DNA from 2 places in the Bradyrhizobium sp. 18BD genome. Region 1 is predicted to be linked to the other one. Evidence: predicted binding sites of a transcription regulator. Region 1 holds the regulator's gene; the other holds the start of a gene.

Region 1 (6,638 bases):
CTCCCCGGGACGCCACGCCGTCCGAGGCCGATCTGCAGGCCGACGACTGAACGGGCCGGCTACAGGTACCAGGCCAGCACGGCGTCGAGCCCGGCGCTCCCGATCACCGGCAGGGCTACCATCTGGCTCAGTCCGGCGGCACGGGCCTCAATGGCTGCGACCGAACCATCATGCGCGAAATCGTCGTTGAGAGCGGGCATGCCGGTCGCCCAGGCGCCCCCGATGCTGCCGTCGCCCCTGGCGATGGATCTGGTCGCATAGAACGCGGCAAGGTCGGTCTGCGCGCTGCAATCGCCGGCGCGATAGACCAGCGCGGAACGGGCCTCGTTCGGCACCCAGATCTCGAAGCGCCGCGCGATCGGTGTCGCCTGCGCGGAGAGGAAGGTCAGCACCCAGGTCTGGTCGCGCTCGGTGCGGTAGGGAACGCCAACGCCGAGATTGATCCCGACCTCCGCGGCCTCCTCCCAGCGCAGGAAACTCTTGGCGTTGTGCAGGTCCTTGATGATCAGCGGCAGGCCGGCTTTCCAGGTGCGGCCCGGCAGGCCGAAGCCGCGCGGAAACCTGGTGTGGCGGGAGTTGAACTCGAACATGTCGGCGGTGCCATAGTAGCCGTCGACGAGTGCCATTTCGTGGGACGTATCGGGATCGTTGTGCCAGAGCTCGATCGCACCGACATGCGCCGCGTCGTCGCCGCAGAACAGCACCATCACGGCCTGCAGGAATTCGCCCGAAAAGACCGGCACCGCGACGCCGCAGGTGAGGCCTGCCGCGAGCGCCTGGTCGGTTCGCTTGAAATAGGAATTGGCGAATTTGGTGAGGATGACGGGATGACCGGCGGCCCAGGCCTTGCCGGGAAGGCCCTCGTCATGACCGAAGCGCAAGTCCTCGCTCACGGCCTTGAACGCGGACAGCCCCTCGCCGTAGAGGCCTCCTCCGAATTCCAGCCGCATGCGCGTGCGATCAGGCACCCAGAGTTCAACGACGCGAATGAAGGTTTTCATCGAACGTGTCCGCCGCCTCAAGTCACTGGCAGCATCGGCCATTTACCGGCGGAGCGGACGTTCAAAATTCAGGCAGGGCCGCGCAAACTTCGTGCGACGCAAGGGGAACACAAGCATCACCACGTCGCCGGCCACGGCCGGCGATGGCGATTTCCATTCTGGCCCCGACCTGCGAGCCGGGGATCGCTCCGATCAGCCGATCGGCAGACGCGTGATCGTCGGCCTGTCGGCAACGATTTGCGGCGTCTGCTCGCGCTCGCCGAGCGGCTGGGTCACGGGCAGTTGCAGCACGGTTGCGCGCTGGCCTTCGACGAGCTGTGTCACCAACACGTATTTGCCGTCGGCAAATTCGATCGCGTCGTGATGACGATCGGGAATGTGCGGATCGACCTTGCCGAACTTGCCGACGCGCGAATTGATCGTGCGTGTCCAGATCCAGCGATTGTCGTAACGGACGTTGTCGGCGAAAGCGAGCTCCGTTCCCGGCAGCAGACATACGGCGACGGACATGTCCGCTTCGGAAGCGAAGCCGCGCGTCGAGGTGCCGCGGAAGGTTGTCGTGACGATCGTCTCGCCGACTTCTGCGGGACGCGTCGCGACGGCGTGCAGGCTGTAGTCACACATCGTGTTGCTCCTCATTCGAAGATAGCAACCCGCGCCTCTGTTTCGGAGGCGCAGGCCTCTATCAGAGTGGAAGCCCATCAGGTTCTGCTTGGTTGTGGGCAAATCTGCGGCTTGGATCCGCGGGCCGCCATCACAATATCTTTTTCAAATACTGGAGGAACAAAGTCCGCTCCCGTGCATTTAGCGGCCTTATCCGTCAGCGGCCTGCAGGTGCCGACCAGCCGGAGTATGGCCAGACCGGTTGTGACGGCTGCGCGACGGCGTTGCGTGCATTGCGGAATTGTTCGCTCGCCGCTGCCGGTGTTGCCTTGCGGGCATGGTGCGGCTCTGCGGCGATGGCTTGCGACGCGGATTCTGCGATCAGCGCCATCATGATTGTGCTCAAGACGATCTTGCGCATGGTTGTCTCCTCGGTCTGTCAAAGGCCTTACGAAGCGATGCGGGCTTCGTGCGGCGTGCCGAGGATCTAGCGCTGGAGAGGTGGCGGGATAATCTGCGCAAAACCAGAAAGACTATCCAGCCGGAGCGGACAATCATCCGCTCCATCGTTTAAGGCGCGGTCGCCAGAGGGCGCCGCGCGGACGTGTTCAGTACTTCCGGTAAAGCCCGATCAGCTTGCCCTGAATCTTGACCCGGTTGGGCGGCAGGATGCGGACCTCATAGGCGGCGTTGGCGGGCTCGAGCGCGATCGAGGCGCCCCGGCGGCGGAAGCGCTTCAGGGTTGCCTCTTCGTCGTCGATCAGGGCCACCACGATGTCGCCGGTGTCGGCGCTCTCGTTGCGCTGGATCAGCGCCATGTCGCCGTCGAGGATGCCGGCTTCCACCATGGAATCGCCGCGCACTTCGAGCGCGTAGTGCTCGCCCGAGCCGAGCATGTCGGGCGGAACGCTGATGGTGTGGCTGCGGGTCTGCAACGCCTCGATCGGCGTGCCGGCCGCGATCCGACCCATCACCGGCACGGCGACGGGACGCTCGCCCTCGTCGGCGGGCGGGCTTGAGGTGGTGCGCACCTTGCCGAGATTGCCCTCGATGACGCTGGGCGTGAAGCCGCGGCGGTTGCCGGCGGCGGCCTGCAGCTCGGGCAGCTTGATCACCTCGATGGCGCGGGCGCGGTTGGGCAGGCGGCGGATGAAGCCGCGCTCCTCGAGCGCGGTGATCAGGCGATGGATGCCCGACTTCGAGCGCAGGTCGAGCGCGTCCTTCATCTCATCGAAGGAGGGCGGCACGCCGCTTTCCTTCAGCCGCTCGCTGATGAACCGCAGGAGCTCGTATTGTTTGCGCGTTAACATCTCGACCAAAATCCCCCGGTTGATGTCGTTCGATTCCGAGACGCTGAATTCAGCGATAAGCCGCTACATGCTCGAAACAAATCATGAACGGACACTATATGTTCGATACATGTTCCGCAACTGCTTAATTTACCGTGAACGCGACAAAGTTCGCGGAACGCGTGCGAACGAAGCGGTCAGACGGGCAGTCGCAGCACCTCGCAAGGCGCACCGGCCTCGGCCTTCGGTGCGAATGGTGCGCGCACGAGAAGTGCCTGTGCCGCAGCGAGATTCGCAAGCAGCGAGGAGTCCTGGTGGTTGACCGGATTGGCAACGAGCGTGCCGTCGTCGCGCATATCGAGGCGCGCGCGCAGATAATCCTCGCGCTGGTCATTGGCGCCGACGGCGCGGCCGAGCACGGCGCGTTCGCGGCGATGATGAATCACCTGCTGGCCTGCCAGCGCGCGAATCAGCGGCACCAGAAACAGGAAACCGCAAACGTAGGATGACACGGGATTGCCGGGCAGGCCGATCACGCGCATCGCCCCGAGTTGTCCGTTCATCATCGGCTTGCCCGGCCGCATCGCGATCTTCCAGAACGCCATCGAGATGCCTTCGTCCCGCAGCGCCTGCTGCACCAGGTCGTGGTCGCCGACCGAAGCACCGCCGGTGGTGATGAGGATATCGGCGCCGCTCTCGCGGGCGCGGCGGATACCGGCGGTGGTGGCGGCAAGCGTGTCGGCGGCGACGCCGAGGTCGATGGTGTCGGCGCCCTCGCTGCGGGCGAGCGCGTGCAGGGCGTAGCCGTTGGAATAGACGATCTGGCCGGGGCCGGGCGTCGTGCCCGGCATCACCAGCTCATCGCCGGTGGCGAGGACCGCAACCTTCGGGCGGCGACGGACGGGCAGAAGCGGGTGGTTCATCCCGGCGGCGAGGGCGAGGTCGCGCTCGGTGAGCCGGGCTCCCTTGCGCAGCAGCACGTCGCCTTCCGAGAAGTCGACGCCGGCGGGGCGGATGTGCCGTCCCGTCACCGCGGCTTCCTTGATCGTGATGCGCTTGCCGTCTGCGACCGTGTCCTCCTGGATCACGACCGCGTCGGCGCCGTCAGGCACGACGCCGCCGGTGAAGATCCGCACGGCTTGGCCGGCACCGACCGTTCCGGCGAATGGCCGGCCCGCCGCGACCTCGCCGATCACGGTGAGCTGGGCATCGACCTTCGCTGCGTCCGCCGCGCGTACCGCATAGCCGTCCATCGCCGACATCGCCTGCGGCGGCTGGGTCCGCTGCGCCGCGACGTCGCGGGCGAGCACGCGGTGAAAGGCTTGGTCGAGAGCGACCGATTCTTCGGGCAGCGGCTCTGCGCCGGCAAGCACCGCGGCGAGCGCGTCAGAAACCGGCATCAGGGCCACGGTGAAAACTCCAGCTGCGCCCGTTCGGGCAAATCGGCGGCGAGAGTTCTAGCCGAGTGCAGGCACAGAGGCAAAACGGGTGGCCGCGCGGGATGATTTATCCTGCGTCATGCGCTTGGCGATGAGAGGCAGCATCACGTCCGCCGCGGCATGATCCGGAAGGCGAGACAGACCGGCACGAGGGTGGCCATGGCGAGGACGAGAAAGACGAGAGCCACGGCCAGCATCGGTCAGGTCTCCGGCTGTTTGCCCGGACTGACGTCCGGCGCAATCGGCCCCTGATCCTTGTCGGGCATCGGGTCGGCCTGGGCTTTCAGGTCGGCGGCCTTGCTGATCAACTTTGCGGAGAGGTCAGAATCCGAAGTGGTTCTGGCGAATTTCATCAGCAGGGAGGCCTGCTTGGTGAGGTAGGTTTTGCCCAACACGACGATAGGTCCGATGTAGAATTCCCAACGGACTCATGAGTCCTGAACGGGACATTCGTTCCCCGAACTCCGTACAAAAATGCACAAAGTAATTTGGTTCCTCATTTTCGGCGGAATGAGTTCCGGGAACCGGATGGCGCGATGGCGGAATGCCAGTCAGATTCCCAGCGCCCTCAGCGCGTTGCCGACATCCTGGGGCGAGGTCACATGCACCGCGGTCAAACCGCAGGCACGGGCGCCCTCGATGTTCTCGGCGAGGTCATCGAAGAACACGATTCGGTTTGCCGGCACGCCCATCGCCGCGATGACATGGTCGAAGGCTTCCGCATCCGGCTTGCGCAGACCTATGCTGGACGAGAGGTACAGCTCGCGGAAATGGCCGAGCAGGCCGGCATATTCCTTCGAGAAATAGTCGACATGCGGCCGGTTGGTGTTGGAGAAGGCGTAGAGCGGCATTTGCTTGGCCGCGCGCGGCAACAGCTCGGCGATGTCAGGCATCTCGCCGGCGAAGATCGCGTTCCATCCCTCCAGGAACTGCGCATCGGAGATCTCGATGCCGAGCAATGCGCGCAGCGACCGGAAATAATCCTCGTCGCTGATCTTGCCGACCTCATGCAGCCGGTAGGCCTCGCTGTCACGTACAAAGCGCGCGACGACGGCTTCGGGCTCGCACCCCGCATGTCCCGCCCAGCAGGCGATTGCCTTGGAGAAATCGATATCGAGCACGACGCGCCCGAGATCGAACAGAAGCGCATCCGCGCTGCCGGGAGAGAGCGGGGTCACCTGTATCCTTTCACTCAGTATCGATAGGGTTCGTGATCGAACAGCGGGAACGCGCTGAACACGCTCGGCGCATTCGTCGCGGTGGCCGGATGCAGGCAGGACTTGTTGACCCCGGCGAAGGAGGTGGCCCCCAGCAGGCCGAGGCAGCGCAGCACCTCGTCCTCCAGCAGCTCCAGCATCCGCGTCACGCCGGCTTCGCCGGCCGCCGCCAGCGCCCAGCATTGCAGCCGGCCGATGCCGACGAGGTCGGCTCCCGCCGCGATCGCCTTGACGATGTCGGTGCCGCGGCAGAAGCCGCCATCGACCATGATCTTGGCCCGGCCCTTCACGGCGTCGACGATTTCAGGGAGCACATGCATGGCGCCGCGGCCGTGATCGAGCTGGCGGCCGCCATGGTTGGAGACGTAGATCCATTCGACGCCGTGATCGACCGCGATCTGGGCATCCTCGGCGGTGGCGATGCCCTTGAGGATCAGCGGGATCTTGAACTTGTCCTTGACCATCTTCACGGTCCGCCACTCCAGGCCCTTCTGGTAATCGCCGCCGGTGGCGCGCAGCCGGCTCTCGCGGACATAACGCTTGGCGATGTCACGTTCGCGACGGCTGTAATGGGCGGTGTCGACGGTCAGGCAGAAGGCGGCGTAGCCGTTCTTCTCGCTCCGGCTGACGACATCGGCGACGAAGTCGTCGTCGCCGCGGACGTAGAGCTGGTAGAGCCGCAAGGCATCGGGCGCGGCTTCGGCGGTCTTCTCCAGGCCCGGCTCCGACACCGAGCTCAGCATGTGCGCCGCACCGAAGGTGCCGCACGCGCGCGCGACGCTGGCTGCGCCGTGCGGGTCGAAAATCTCCAGCGCACCGACCGGGGCCAGCACGACCGGCAGCCGCATCTTGCGGCCGAACTGCTCGACGGAGCCGTCGACCGTGCGCACGTCGCGCAACACGCGCGGCCGGAACGCGATCTCGTCCAGCGCCATGCGGTTGCGGCGCATCGTGGTCTCGGTCTCGGCGGCGCCGATGATGTAGTCCCAGGCATTCTGGTTGAGGTTGGCGCGCGCCTTCCGGATGAATTCGTGCAGGTTCTGGAACAGCTCGTTGCTGGCGCCGAGTTCGACGTTCCGTTCCGGCCGG
Region 2 (6,638 bases), on a different contig from region 1:
CTACGGGGCCGGTGCGGCGGCTGTTGGGGCCGCTGCGGTCGGCGCGGCTGCGGCGGGTTCCTACTACCGCAGCGGCTGCGGCTATGACGCTTACGGAAACTATGTTTGCCCGGGCGGATACTCTCCGTACTGAGCGGCCCGACTCGGTTGACACATGGTGCGCGAAGCGATGGCGAAGTCACCTGCTCTGCGCACCATGATCATTTCGGCAGTGGCCGACCGGGTCTCTCAGCTCGCTCGTAGCATCACCGCGCAATGCCGTGCGATCGTCAGTTCCTCCTTGGTCGGAATGACGAACACATCGACGGCACTGTCGTCACTGCCGATCCGCTCGCGCGCGGCATCATTCGCAGCCGCATCGATGCGCACGCCGAGCCAGGCGAGGCGTTCGCCGATCGCGCGGCGGATTTCCCCGGCATGCTCGCCGATGCCGCCGGTGAAGACCAGGGAGTCGATACCACCGAGCGTATTGGCCATCATCGCGATCTCCTGCGCCGCGCGGAAGGTGAAGAGATCGACGGCGTCGCGTGCAGCACTCTCGCGGCTCGCAAGCAGTGTGCGCATGTCGGCGGAGATGCCGGAAACGCCGAGCAAGCCTGACTGGTGATAGAGCAGGTGCTGGACGTCTTCGACACTCATCTTCTCGTGCTGCTGCAGATAGAGCAGCACGCCGGGATCGATCGTGCCGCTTCGCGTCCCCATCACGAGGCCATCGAGCGGCGTCAGTCCCATCGTGGTGTCGACGCTGCGTCCGTCGCGCAGGGCGCACAGGCTCGCGCCGTTGCCGAGATGCGCGACGACAGTGCGCTTCGTGGCGAGCTCAGGTGCGATTTCCGCCAGACGACCCGCGACATATTCGAACGAGAGGCCGTGAAAGCCGTAGCGCCGGATGCCGCGTTCCTCAAAATGCCGCGGGATCGCGAAGCGGCTCGCGGGCGGCGTGATGCCGTGATGGAAGGCGGTATCGAAACAGGCGATCTGCGTCAGCTCGGGCCTGATTGCGCCGATGGTGCGAACGGGTTCAAGGCAGCGGGGCTGATGCAGCGGCGCGAGCGGCGTCAGCGCCTCCAGCTTTGCGTAGACATCATCCGTCAGTTCGATCGGGCCGGAATAGTCCCGACCGCCATAGACCACGCGATGGCCGACCGCGCGCAAGCGGCCTTCGAAATGATCGTCAATAAAGCCGAGCACGTCGGCGAACAGATGGCCGCTGTCAGTGTCCCTCTGCGTCTCGAACAGATCTTGGCCCGCGGGGCCCTTCACGACGAGCCGGGGTTTTGCCTCGTGCTCGTCGAGCAGGCCCTTGCAGAGCAAGGCAGGCTCGGCTCCTGCGATATCGAACAGGCCGAACTTGATGCTCGACGAGCCTGCATTGAGGACGAGGACCGACGCCGCCACGACGTCAACCCGTCTTGCCCGGCCAGACCCAGTCGCGAATCTCCGGCATGTCCTCGCCGTGCTCGCGCACGTAACGCGCATGCTCGATCAGCCTGTCGCGGAACTGCTGCTTGACCTGCGCGGCCCTGGTCGCAAGCCCCGGCACGCGCTCGATCGCCTCGATCGCGAGGTGATAGCGATCGAGCTCGTTGAGCACGACCATGTCGAACGGCGTCGTGGTGGTGCCTTCCTCGGCAAAGCCGCGCACATGCATGCCGGCATGGTTGGTTCGGTTATAGGTGAGGCGGTGGATAAGGTAGGGATAGCCGTGGTAGGCGAAGATCACGGGCTTGTCCGATGTGAACAGGCTGTCGAAGTCGCGGTCGGACAGGCCGTGCGGATGCTGCTCGCTCGGTTGCAGCGTCATGAGGTCGACGACGTTGACGACGCGGATCTTGAGGTCCGGCAGCGCCTTGCGCAGCAGGTCGACGGCGGCGAGGGTCTCCAGTGTCGGCACGTCGCCGGCGCAGGCCATCACCACGTCGGGCTCCCCATTCGCGTCCTCGTTGCCGGCCCAGGTCCAGATGCCGATGCCGGCATCGCAATGTGTCGCCGCCTCCTGCATCGATAGCCATTGCGGCGCGGGCTGCTTGCCGGCAACGATGACGTTGATGCGGTTGTAGGTTCGCAGGCAGTGGTCGGCGATCCACAGCAGGGTGTTGGCATCCGGCGGGAAATAGATGCGGACGATGTCGGCCTTCTTGTTGGCGACGAGATCGACGAAGCCCGGATCCTGATGGCTGAAGCCATTATGGTCCTGACGCCAGACATGCGAGGTCAGGAGATAATTGAGCGAGGCGATCGGACGCCGCCATGGCAGATGTCGCGTCACCTTCAGCCATTTGGCGTGCTGGTTGAACATGGAATCGACAATGTGGATGAAGGCCTCGTAGCAGGAGAAGAAGCCGTGCCGTCCGGTGAGCAGATAACCCTCCAGCCAGCCCTGGCAGAGATGCTCGCTCAAGACCTCCATCACGCGGCCGTCCTGCGCGAGATGCACGTCGTAGGCTTCGATCGGCTCCATCCAGGCCCGTTCGGTCGCCTCGAATACGGCGTCCAGCCGGTTTGAGGCGGTCTCGTCCGGGCCCATGATACGGAAGTTGCGCTCCCCGGCGTTGAGGCGGATGACGTCGCGCAGGAATTTGCCGAGCTCGCGTGTTGCCTCTCCCGTGACGCTGCCGGGCTGTGGCACGTCGAGTGCAAAGCTGCGGAAGTCCGGCAGCTTCAGCTCCTTCTTCAGCAGGCCGCCATTGGCATGCGGATTGGCGCCCATACGGCGGATGCCGTCGGGTGCGAGCGCCTGAAGCTCGGGAATGAGCGCGCCGCTCGTGTCGAACAGTTTTTCCGGCTCGTAGCTGCGCATCCAGTCTTCGAGGATCTTCAAGTGCGCCGGGTTCTCGCGGCAGCTCGCAACGGGAACCTGATGCGCGCGCCAGAAGCCTTCGACCTTCTTGCCGTCGACCTCCTTCGGGCCGGTCCAGCCCTTCGGGCTGCGCAGCACGATCATCGGCCAGCGCGGCCGCTCGACGCTCTTCTTGCCGTCCCGGGCGTGCTGCTGGATCGAGCGGATGCTGGCGAACGCGACATCGAACGCATCGGCCATGGCCTGGTGCATCAATTTGGGATCGTCGCCTTCCACAAACAGCGGCTCGTGGCCGAACCCACGGAAGAGATCGCGGATCTCGCTGTCGGGCATTCGCCCGAGCACGGTCGGGTTGGCGATCTTGTAGCCGTTGAGATGCAGGATCGGCAGAACCGCGCCGTCATGGGCGGGATTGATGAACTTGTTGGAGTGCCAGGACGCTGCCAGCGGGCCGGTCTCGGCCTCGCCGTCGCCGACGACGCAGGCAACGATCAGATCGGGATTGTCGAACGCTGCGCCATAGGCGTGCACCAGCGCGTAGCCGAGCTCGCCGCCCTCGTGGATCGAGCCCGGCGTTTCCGGCGCCGCATGGCTCGGAATGCCGCCGGGAAAGGAGAACTGTCTGAAAAGCTTTCGCAATCCGTCCGCATCGCGCGCGATGTCCGGATAGATCTCGCTGTAGCTGCCTTCCAGATAGGTGTTGGCGACCATGCCGGGGCCGCCATGGCCGGGACCGCAGACATAGAGCACACTGACGTCCAGCGCGCGGATGACGCGGTTGAGGTGGGCATAAATGAAGTTCAGGCCGGGCGTCGTGCCCCAATGACCGAGCAAGCGCGGCTTGATGTGCTCCGGCCGCAACGGCTCGCGCAGCAGCGGATTGTCCAGGAGATAAATCTGCCCGACGGAGAGATAGTTCGCGGCGCGCCAGTAGCGATCGAGGAGATCGAGGTCGTTGCTCGCCGCGCGCGATTGTTGTTGATTTGTCATGTTCCTGCCGACCTTCACCCGGGATCGTCATCAACCGAGTTCCGGCGAGATCGATCCCAAGATTGATACTTGCCCGCATCAAACGGGATCAGGCTCACGCAGTGTTGCGTGAGGTCAAAAGTCAGCGCGCGAAGTTTGGGCAGCTCTACTGTGCATGGGGTTGTTTTCACGTTTTTTGTTTGCGTTCTTGATTTGTTCCTTTTGCGTGCTATCTTGGCTGCATGAGTCCAGCAGCATCCTCTCATGCTCTCAAGCACCCGCCGGTCAAGGCGCCCTCCGAGCCGGCGGGTGCGGACTCTGACTTTCCCGAGCTTGGCGTCGCCATCGACCGCGCCCGCAGGCGCGGCCGGGGCGCGCAGTCCAACGCCAGCGGCCGCTATGAGGCCGAGGCGCGCGTCGCCTTCGACGATGGCTGGCAGAGCCTGGAAGAGCTGCCGCCGTTCAAGACGACGGTCGCGGTCGACACCTCGCGCAAGGTGATCACACGCAACGATTCCCCCGACATCGGCTTCGACCGCTCGATCAATCCCTATCGCGGCTGCGAGCACGGTTGCGTCTACTGCTTCGCGCGGCCGACCCATGCCTATCTCGGTCTGTCGCCGGGGCTCGATTTCGAGTCGAAGCTGTTCGTGAAGCCCGAGGCGCCTGCGCTGCTCGAGAAGGAGCTCGCGGCCGCCGGCTACGAGCCGCGGATGATCGCGATCGGCACCAACACCGATCCCTATCAGCCGATCGAGCGCGAGCGCAAAATCATGCGCGGCATTCTGGAGGTGCTGGAGCGTACCGGCCATCCCGTCGGCATCGTCACCAAGTCGGCGCTGGTGGTGCGCGACATCGACATTCTCGCGCGCATGGCCAAGCGGAACCTTGCCAAGGTCGCGATCTCCGTGACCTCGCTCGACTCAAAACTCGCGCGCACCATGGAGCCGCGGGCCTCGACACCGCCGAAGCGGCTCGAGGCGTTGAAGCAGCTCTCGGAGGCCGGTATTCCGACCACCGTGATGGTCGCGCCCGTCATTCCGGCGCTGAACGATTCCGAGATCGAGCGCATTCTGGATGCCGCCGCCCATGCCGGCGTCAAGGAAGCCTCCTACGTGCTGCTGCGGCTGCCGCTGGAGGTGCGCGATCTCTTCCGCGAGTGGCTGATGGCGAACTATCCGGACCGCTATCGCCACGTCTTCACGCTGATCCGCGACATGCGCGGCGGCCGCGACTACGACGCCAAATGGGGCGAGCGCATGAAGGGCACGGGCCCGATGGCCTGGACCATCGGCCGCCGCTTCGAGATCGCCTGCGACAGGCTCGGCCTCAACAAACGGCGCTCGAAGCTGACCACGGATCACTTTGCGCGGCCGAAGCAGAACGGCGAGCAGCTAAGCCTGTTCTGAGAGACGAAGTGGAAGAGGCGTCACATGAGTAAGGAATTGCCGGCTCCGGTGCCAGAGCTTATGCCAAGGCTCACCGTTATCACGCTCGGCGTCAGCGACATCCGGGCCAGCATCGCCTTTTACGACGCGCTCGGCTTCTCGCGCCGGCTGAAGGCGACCGGGGAGGCGGTTGCGTTTTATGACACCGGCGGTCCGGTGCTCGCACTGTATCCCTGGGATCTGCTCGCAGCCGACGCCAAGTTGCCCGACGATCCCCGGCCATCGGCCTTCCGCGGCATCACGCTCGCCTGGAACTGCCGGACCCGCGAGGAGGTCGATGCGGTGCTGGCCTTCGTGCTCGGCAAGGGCGCGAAGTTGCTGAAGGCCGCGCACGAGACCGATTACGGCGGCTATTCCGGCTATTTCGCCGATCCCGACGGCCATCCCTGGGAGGTCGTGGTCGCGCCCGGTATCGAGGTCGGCGACGACCGGCGGGTGCACCTGGCGGAATAGGGCGGCCTGAATAACGGGAATTGTCAGGGGTTCCCGGTTGCGCGAGTGAGGCTGCTTGCGCACGATCCCGGCCATGATTCGAGACAAGTCCGCCCCAAAGCCTACCGAGGATGCGAAGGCTGCCGAGAAGAAGGCTGCGCCTGCCAAGGCCGCGGTCGGCAAGAAAGCCATCATCGCGGTTACATCGCCAAGTTTCCGCCGCGAGCGCGCGCTGATCAAGCGCGGCGTCTGGCCGGTTGCGGGCTGTGACGAGGCCGGCCGAGGACCGCTGGCCGGTCCCGTGGTCGCGGCCGCAGTGATTCTCGATCCCGACCGCATCCCGCGCGGCATCGACGATTCCAAGCGGCTGACCGCCGAGGAGCGCGAAAAGCTGTTCGACAGGATCTGCGCCACCGCACAGGTCTCGGTTGCCGTCGCATCCACGGCGCGAATCGACCGCGACAACATCCTGCGGGCCTCGCTCTGGGCGCTGAAGCGCGCGGTGGTGGCGCTGCCCGAGGCGCCCCGCCACGTCTTCGTCGACGGCCGCGACCGGCTCGACACGGCGTGCGACTGCGAGGCGGTGATCGGCGGCGACGGTATCGTGCTGTCGATTGCGGCTGCCTCCATCGTCGCCAAGGTGACGCGCGACCGCCTGATGTGCGCGCTGGCGCAGGACTGCCCCGGCTACGGCTTCGAGCAGCACAAGGGCTACGCCGTCCCCGAGCATCTCGCCGCGCTCGACCGCCTCGGCCCCACGATCCATCACCGCAGCTTCTTCGCCCCCGTTGCGGCTGCGCGCGCCAAGCACATGCCCTGGACAGTCGAGCCGGTGCAGGATCTGTTCGAAGTTGCCGAGGTCGAGGTGCAGGTGGACGCGGCCGTCGAAATCGATGCTTCAGCAGGCCTCTAGCGTAGACGGTCGTTGCCACGACGCGCAGCGCCCTTTATCAAAACAGTCTTGAGCGAATAGGGCCGGCTGGACGGGT

The links. Region 1 encodes LexA, which represses DNA repair genes until DNA is damaged. Its sites were predicted from a motif close to TGTTCNNNNTGTGTTCNG; they were not measured.
Region 2: a site for LexA is predicted at 3,973-3,990, ahead of RAD16_RS19570 (PA0069 family radical SAM protein). Genes of this name have one in related genera too.

Annotation. Positions count from the first base shown of each region.
Region 1 covers NZ_JAVAYL010000030.1:35,203-41,840, forward strand. The annotation lists gene RAD16_RS37130 (ComEC/Rec2 family competence protein) at 1-50, shown strand, start outside; gene RAD16_RS37135 (GAF domain-containing protein) at 60-1,001, opposite strand; gene RAD16_RS37140 (hypothetical protein) at 1,194-1,625, opposite strand; gene RAD16_RS37145 (hypothetical protein) at 1,822-2,025, opposite strand; gene lexA (transcriptional repressor LexA) at 2,213-2,914, opposite strand; gene RAD16_RS37155 (molybdopterin molybdotransferase MoeA) at 3,091-4,302, opposite strand; gene RAD16_RS37160 (hypothetical protein) at 4,533-4,727, opposite strand; gene RAD16_RS37165 (HAD family hydrolase) at 4,884-5,516, opposite strand; gene RAD16_RS37170 (alpha-hydroxy acid oxidase) at 5,525-6,638, opposite strand, start outside.
Region 2 covers NZ_JAVAYL010000010.1:129,944-136,581, reverse strand. The annotation lists gene RAD16_RS19580 (acetate/propionate family kinase) at 229-1,398, opposite strand; gene RAD16_RS19575 (phosphoketolase family protein) at 1,403-3,790, opposite strand; gene RAD16_RS19570 (PA0069 family radical SAM protein) at 4,012-5,178, shown strand; gene RAD16_RS19565 (VOC family protein) at 5,203-5,670, shown strand; gene RAD16_RS19560 (ribonuclease HII) at 5,744-6,562, shown strand.